Regions from separate parts of the Alteromonas sp. V450 genome, predicted to be linked through region 2. Evidence: predicted binding sites of a transcription regulator. Region 2 holds the regulator's gene; the other holds the start of a gene.
The links. The regulator sigma-54, encoded in region 2, starts transcription at its own class of promoters, with help from an activator protein. The targets are predictions, from matches to a motif close to GTTGGCACGNNNNTNGNNT.
Positions count from the first base shown of each region.

Region 1: BK026_RS02505 (formate/nitrite transporter family protein) is a predicted target of sigma-54. The motif match lies at 1,756-1,774, and genes of this name have one in related genera.

Region 1 covers NZ_MODU01000004.1:554,952-558,676, reverse strand. Annotated here, with positions in the region: gene BK026_RS02510 (DUF3488 and transglutaminase-like domain-containing protein) at 1-1,605, shown strand, start outside; gene BK026_RS02505 (formate/nitrite transporter family protein) at 1,995-2,843, shown strand; gene BK026_RS02500 (protein kinase) at 2,972-3,725, shown strand, end outside.
Region 2 covers NZ_MODU01000004.1:4,132,891-4,136,615, forward strand. Annotated here, with positions in the region: gene ptsN (PTS IIA-like nitrogen regulatory protein PtsN) at 30-473, opposite strand; gene hpf (ribosome hibernation promoting factor) at 487-774, opposite strand; gene BK026_RS18275 (RNA polymerase factor sigma-54) at 804-2,285, opposite strand; gene lptB (LPS export ABC transporter ATP-binding protein) at 2,359-3,084, opposite strand; gene lptA (lipopolysaccharide transport periplasmic protein LptA) at 3,087-3,632, opposite strand; gene lptC (LPS export ABC transporter periplasmic protein LptC) at 3,601-3,725, opposite strand, start outside.

The sequences.
Region 1 (3,725 bases), 3.6 Mb from region 2:
TCAACTGCCGCCCTACACGCTGGCAATAGCGTAAAAATTGGGCGTCTTAAATTTGTAACGCGCTTGGTCGCACAAGGTGTGCCCATTGCGATGTTGCTTTTTCTTGTTCTGCCGCAACTGCCGCCTCTTTGGCAAATGCCCTCAGCAAAAGCTACGAAAACAGGGCTAGCTGAAACGGTCACACCGGGTGATATAGCATCACTAGCGCGTTCTTCCGAACTCGCTTTTAGTGCAACGTTTGAACGTGCAAGCGACCTTCCCTCACCTCAGCAGCGCTACTGGCGCGCGATGACAATGGAACAATTCGACGGAAAAACCTGGTCAATTAGCAACCAACGAAAGCAAGTAGAAAAGCAGCTGGCGTATGCAAACAAGGCTTCACCTCTTGAGGTACTTCAATACGCGTTACCCGTTACCGCAATACCTTATCAGCTTATTGTAGAACCTACTCAGCAAGACTGGGTTTTTTCTCTAGAAGTATCCGTGCCAAACAACACGTTAAACAATACAAACGTTCGCAGTTTATTTGATTTCACGCTGCGTGCTAATTCTCCTGTAGCCAGTAAAAAAGCTTTTTACTTGGATTATCTACCTAATGAAAAGATAACCAATGCCGCAGGTGACTTCGAACGACAACTCAATTTAACTATTCCAGCTCAAGGCAACGAGAAAACACGTGAATGGGCGAGGAATATAGCGGCAGGAAATGATTCTCCTTCCGAAATTATTGCTACCATAATGCAGTTCTTTGCATCTGAGGGATTTCGCTACACTCTGAGCCCCAATCCCATGCCCAGCAACCCTATCGATGCATTTCTATTTAACGAAAAAGCCGGATTTTGTGCTCACTATGCAGGCGCAATGGTATTTGCACTTCGTGCCGCTGGCGTACCTGCTAGAATGATAACCGGTTATCATGGCGGTACCGCGTTAAGTGATAGTGTGCTTCAGATCAGACAGTACGATGCTCACGCTTGGGTTGAATTACTTGTTGACGAGCGATGGTTAAGATTCGACCCGACAAGCGTGGTGGCGCCATCGCGGTTAACGTTTGGCCTTGAGGATGCGCTTGCTGAATTTGGTGAAGAACGTGACAGCAGTCTTTTAGGAGACATCAGCGAAACGCGCCTTTTTTCACAAATTCAAAATTACCTTGAACAACTTGACTACAATTGGAGTAAGTGGGTGCTAGGCTTTGACAATAAGAAGCAAACTGACATGCTTGAGGAACTGCTAGGAACATTGACACCGCAGAAAATGACCTTTGTTTTACTGGGTGTCGTTGGCCTTATTAGCGCGATGCTCGCTTTTTATTTTATTCCGCCATGGCAAAAAAATACGATGCCGCTTTACCGTCAGCGCTTACTTAGTAGCTTAGCTCTTGTTGAGGCTTTTACAGGGCAACCTCGTTTAACCATGACACCCCGACAATACATAAAAAAAGTCAGGCCTTTGATCAACCCCGTTGCTTATAAAGAATTGGAATTTATGAATACAATCTTCGAAACAGCCGCTTATACCTCTGATAAGCAAGACATCAACGTCAATAAAGCAATGGCACATCACCATAAGCAAATGCGCAAGGCGCTTAAAGCAAAATACTGATCATAGCGATTAAATTTAGTGCAGGCGCAAGTTGTTTAGCTCAAAAACAGTGCAATTCATCACAGCTCACGCATTGTATACAAACAGCAAAGCGCGTCAAAAAAATCAATAACCACCTGTTTTAAAACAATATTACACAAAACCCTTAATGTTGGCATTATTCTAGCTAAATTATTGTTGCTGAATAACTGCCGCTCTATTTTTGTAACGCAGTTAGTGTGTTGTTAAAACGTTTTTAATGGCACTTTGTTTAAGACCAGCCCCCTCACAATCTGAGATTTAGGACAAAGGCGTCCACAGCTCTTTTGATAAAGAGAGCTGCGGTCGCCTTTTTTTTGCCTAAATAACGCGGGGTTAGTCATTTACTACTACAAGAGAAGGTGAAAACCATGGCTTATCTATTACCCGCAGAGTTTGCAACCAAAATGGTAGATGCAGGCGAAGCAAAAATTTATATGTCCACACGAGACACACTAATTCGTGCTTATATGGCTGGTGCTATTTTAGCCTTAGCTGCCGTTTTCGCAGTGACAATTGCCGTCCAAACCGGGGTGTTTCTGCTCGGGGCAGTGCTGTTCCCTGTAGGCTTTTGTATGCTCTACCTTATGGGGTTCGACCTTTTAACTGGTGTGTTTGTTTTAACACCTCTTGCGTGGCTTGCGCAGCGTCCTGGGGTTACACCTAAACAGATTTTACGTAACTGGGGCCTAGTCTTCTTAGGTAACTTTGGCGGCGCATTAACCGTTGCCTTTATGATGTCGTTTATCTTTACCATGGGCTATAACGTCGACGGTGGCGCGATTGCTACGAAAGTCGCCAGCATCGGAGAGGCGCGCACCCTTGGCTATGCAGAACACGGTGTTGCTGGCTGGATTACAATATTCATTCGCGGCATGTTGTGTAATTGGATGGTGTCGTTAGGTGTTGTGGGTGCAATGATTTCAACGCACGTAAGCGGTAAAGTGTTGGCTATGTGGATGCCTATTATGCTTTTCTTCTTTATGGGCTTTGAACATTCAGTGGTAAACATGTTTCTTTTCCCATTTGGTCTGATCATGGGCGGCGACTTCTCTGTTATGGATTATTTTATCTGGAATGAAATTCCAACAGCACTGGGGAACCTGGTAGGCGGTTTAGCATTTACTGGGCTTACCCTTTATACCACTCACGTAAAAACATTGCCAAAGCGCACAATTCCCGTTGATAAAGCAGCGGCATCACAAACGCTTCCCATTTAATCAAAGCGTCTACCGTAGAGCCATCATGACGCAATCCTCAAGTGTACGTTGTGATGGCACTGTCTTACCCTTTGTATGAAAACAAATAGTTGAGTCGATGTCATAGATATAGATAGAAGCAACGAAATATGAATCAACAAGCTGCTCAAAAAACGCCGGTTAATCCGCTACCTTGCAAGGTTTGTGTAAGTGCGTTTTCCACGCGCGGCGTTAAACAAATTAACCAAGATGCCTATGCTTACCATATTTCTTCCGATAGGCTAAACCCTAGTCATATTTTTGTTGTTGCTGACGGAGTCAGTAGCAGTACGGTAAGTCAGGTAGCTAGCGATTTTGCTACCAGCGAGTTTGTTAAGCTTTTTAATATTGCACCTGAACAGTGGTCGGTAAAAACGCGCGCCGAAGTCATAATTAAAGAATTGAATGCACGGCTTTATACCCGAACGCAGAAAAGCGCTTTTTGCTACACACCTGAGAAAGGGTATATATGTACGCTTTCCGTTGCCATTTTAACAGGCGCTCGCCTCGACGTATTTCATGTAGGTGATAGTCAAATTCAGGTTGTTTCTGAGGGTGACCAAAACCCCGTTTTGCTTACGCAGCCTCATCGTCACGTGTCTGATAGCGTACCTTCGCAAACCTATCTCTCCAATGCATTAGGTGTAACCGCGAGTATCGACATTGACCATACTTCGTTAACCTTAAAAACATCGAGCACTATTGCGATAAGCACTGATGGTGTGCATGAATTCATAGCGCTATCGGTCATACTCAATAGAATTAATAATGCCAACACGCTACCAGAAAACCAAGCTGCTTTGGTGGTACACGAGGCGTTTAACCAGGGAAGTGATGATAACCTCACTCTACTACTTATTAAGT
Region 2 (3,725 bases):
ATAGTGGCAAACTGTCTTTGCCCTTCACATTAATTTAAGGCTTTAACAATATCGTCGCTGGTCGTGGCGCGGCGTATGGCTTTAATCGTTTCTTTATCGCTGAGTTTACCTGCCACCGTTGCTAGAGTTTGTAAGTGGCCCTCAGTTTGATCTTCTGGAACTAACAAAGCGAAGAAAATATCAACAGGCTTTTCATCTAGGGCGTCAAAATCAATTGCTGGTGTACTTGTTACTACAATAGCAATCACTCTATCTAGACCGGCAAGACGACCATGTGGAAGGGCTATCCCGTTGCCAATTCCGGTGCTGCCCATACGCTCTCGTGCCAATAAGCTGGTGAGCACGGTAGCTTGTTCAATGTTTTGGTTATTTTTTGCTGCAATTTCAGCGATTATTTCTAAAATTCGCTTTTTACTATTACATTGAACCGCACACTCGGTGCGGTCCAAACTTACGATGGCTTGTATGTCCATACTTGATTAACTACTAGTGTTTTTTAAGTTTTTCCTTATGCTTGATTACCTGCCGGTCGAGTTTATCAACCATGCTGTCAATCGCCGCATACATGTCGGTATTTTCTGAGGATGCAAATACTTCAGCGCCACTTAAATGAACGGTCGCTTCCGCTTTTTGGTTTAATTTTTCAACGTTCAGGATGACATGCACATTAGAAATGTGATCAAAGTGACGTTCAAGTTTGCTGAACTTCGTATCGACATAATTACGCAAAGAGTCGGTGATTTCGACATGATGACCAGTTAGGTTTATTTGCATATTTCGTCTTCCTTATATTATTAAGCCAATTAAATAAGGCTTTTGCGTTGGTTCGACGGCGGGATCGACAAAGACTCCCGATATTTTGCTATTGTTCGCCGGGCAACTTTAATGCCTTGTTCGGCCAACAATGAAGCAATCTTGCTATCACTCAGTGGTTTCGCCGGCTTTTCTGCCGCCACTAGCTTTTTAATTAGTGCACGGATTGCCGTGGAGGAACACTCTCCACCTGATTCTGTTGCTACGTGGCTTGAGAAAAAATACTTTAACTCGAAGATACCGCGTGGCGTATGCATATACTTTTGTGTTGTCACACGTGAAATCGTTGATTCGTGCATGTCTACCATTTCTGCGACATCGTTAAGCACCATTGGTTTCATCATTTCCGGACCGTGCTCAAAAAAGCCCATTTGTTGCTGCACAATGCAGTTCGCAACCTTCATCAATGTTTCATTACGTGACTCAAGGCTCTTGATGAACCATTTGGCCTCTTGCATGTGTGAGCGGATAAATTGCGAGTCGCTACTGTTTTTGGCACGGCGGCTCATGGCTGCGTATTGCTGGTTTACGCTTAGCTTTGGCAGACTGTCGGGGTTCAGCTCAACCACCCAACGGCCATTTTTCTTTGTTACTGAGACATCAGGGATCACGTACTCTGGTTCTTTAGTAACTAAAGCACTACCTGGTCGAGGATTCAAGGTTTGAAGTAAACGCATTGCTTCACGTAGCTGGTCTTCTTTTAAACGACTCTTACGCATTAGCGTGCGATAGTCTTTGCTGCTCAGTAAGTCAGAGTACTCTTCAATCAGTTGTTTCGCTTCAGCTAGCCAGGGCGTGTCTTCAGAAAACTGACGTAACTGCACCATAAGGCATTCTTGAGGTGAGCGAGAACCTGATCCAATAGGGTCGAACATTTGAATGCGTTTAAGTACACACTCTATTTCGTCCATTTCAATTGGCTCTTCCATGTCATCGTCGTTAACCGCTTCTAAGATCTCGTCAAGCGTAACGGTTAAATAACCTGATTCGTCAATAGAGTCGATAATTGCCGTAGCGATAGCGCGGTCTGTATCTGAAAAATGAGTGAGGCGCATTTGCCAAAGAAGATGTTCTTGAATGTCTTCGGTGGTCTCGCCTTGGAAGATTTGTTCGTCGTCGTTAGACGGGCCTGGCGCCGGCGCAGAAGATGCAGAGTAATATTCATCCCACGTGCTGTCGATTGGCAGCTCATCGGGAAGGTCGTTCTTCTCAAGCGCATCGCCTGCTTCTAGGGTATCACTTGAGGCAGAGGCGGTGGCTTCAGGCGTACTATCGTCGTTGTCGATATTGTTTTTTTCTAGCTGAGGCTCGTCTGGGCTTTCTTCCACTTCTAATAGTGGATTAGAGTCGAGCGCTTCTTGTATCTCTTGCTGGAGATCAAGCGTAGAAAGCTGCAGCAGTTTAATCGCCTGCTGTAGCTGAGGTGTCATTGTGAGTTGTTGGCTAAATTTTAGCTGTAAAGATGGTTTCATCTACGTCTTATTTAAATGCTCTAAATTGAATATACCAGAGCTAAACTGAAAAATGACAATTCGGTTACACTAACTATAGCCTGAATTGTTCGCCTAGGTATACATCCCTTACTTTCTGATTACTTAAAACCTGTTCCGCCGTTCCTTGCGCAATAAGCTCGCCATGACTAACAATGTACGCTTTCTCACAAACATCCAATGTTTCGCGTACGTTATGGTCCGTGATAAGAATACCAATACCCCTATCGCGAAGATGTTGTATTATCTTCTTTATATCATTAACTGATATAGGATCAACACCAGCAAATGGTTCATCAAGCAAAATAAATTGAGGTTTCGCTGCAAGTGCTCTCGCTATCTCAACGCGACGACGCTCCCCGCCCGACAAACTCATCCCTGTACTATTACGTATATGGTTAATATTAAATTCATCAAGTAGTGCGTCGGCTTCTTCTTCTTGCTGTTGTGAATTCAAATCTTTACGGGTTTGAAGAATGGCCATGATATTTTCATGTACAGTAAGCTTTCTAAAAATAGAGGCTTCTTGTGGAAGGTAGCCTATACCGCGGCGTGCACGTTCGTGCATAGGTTGATGGGTAAGTTCATTGTCATCAATCTCTATCTTACCTTTATCCAAATTAACCAGACCAACAATCATATAAAATGTAGTGGTCTTACCAGCTCCGTTAGGGCCAAGTAGCCCGACAATCTGCCCGGTAGAAACGGAAAGGCTCACGTCGCGAACGACCTGTCGAGATTTATAAGCTTTAGCAAGGTTTTTAGCGCTCAAAGTTGCCATTGCTATTCATTGTCCTCGTTGTCTTTCTTAGACGATGTTTTACGAATGGTGTCAGGGGTAAATACTGTAGTTACACGACCTTCACCATCCTTACCAGCGCCACCCGTTGCAAGCAATTGTTCAGTAACCATATCGAACGTAATTTTATCGCCTTGCACCTTACTGGTATCTTGCTGTAGCTCAGCATTACCCGCCAGAGAAATAGTGCGATTAATTACTTCATAGCGAATTTCATTGGCTTTCGCTGATACTGGTGTACCATCTTCTAGTGATTGAGAATAGCTTGCAGGGTTGCCACGGGCGATAAATATTTCACGGCCGCTGCCATCTGTAGCTATTACTTCTACTTCATCAGCTTCTATTAGGAGTGAACCTTGAGTAATGAGCACGTCTTCCTTGTACAAAGCCGTTTTGTTTTTACCATCAATAAACTGGGTATTTGACCCTATTTTTATGGGTTGTGAAAAATCTTCTTCACTGGCTTGTACCGCACCGCTAGCGATGGCAAGTAGAAGGCTAGTTGCTAGGGGAATAAGTGGTTTGTACATGATCTAAAAGCTCGTATTCTTGTTTGCGTAAGTCTGCATTGAATCCATTACTTAAAATAACATACTGCGTGCCCAGTATTTTAACCGGTTGAT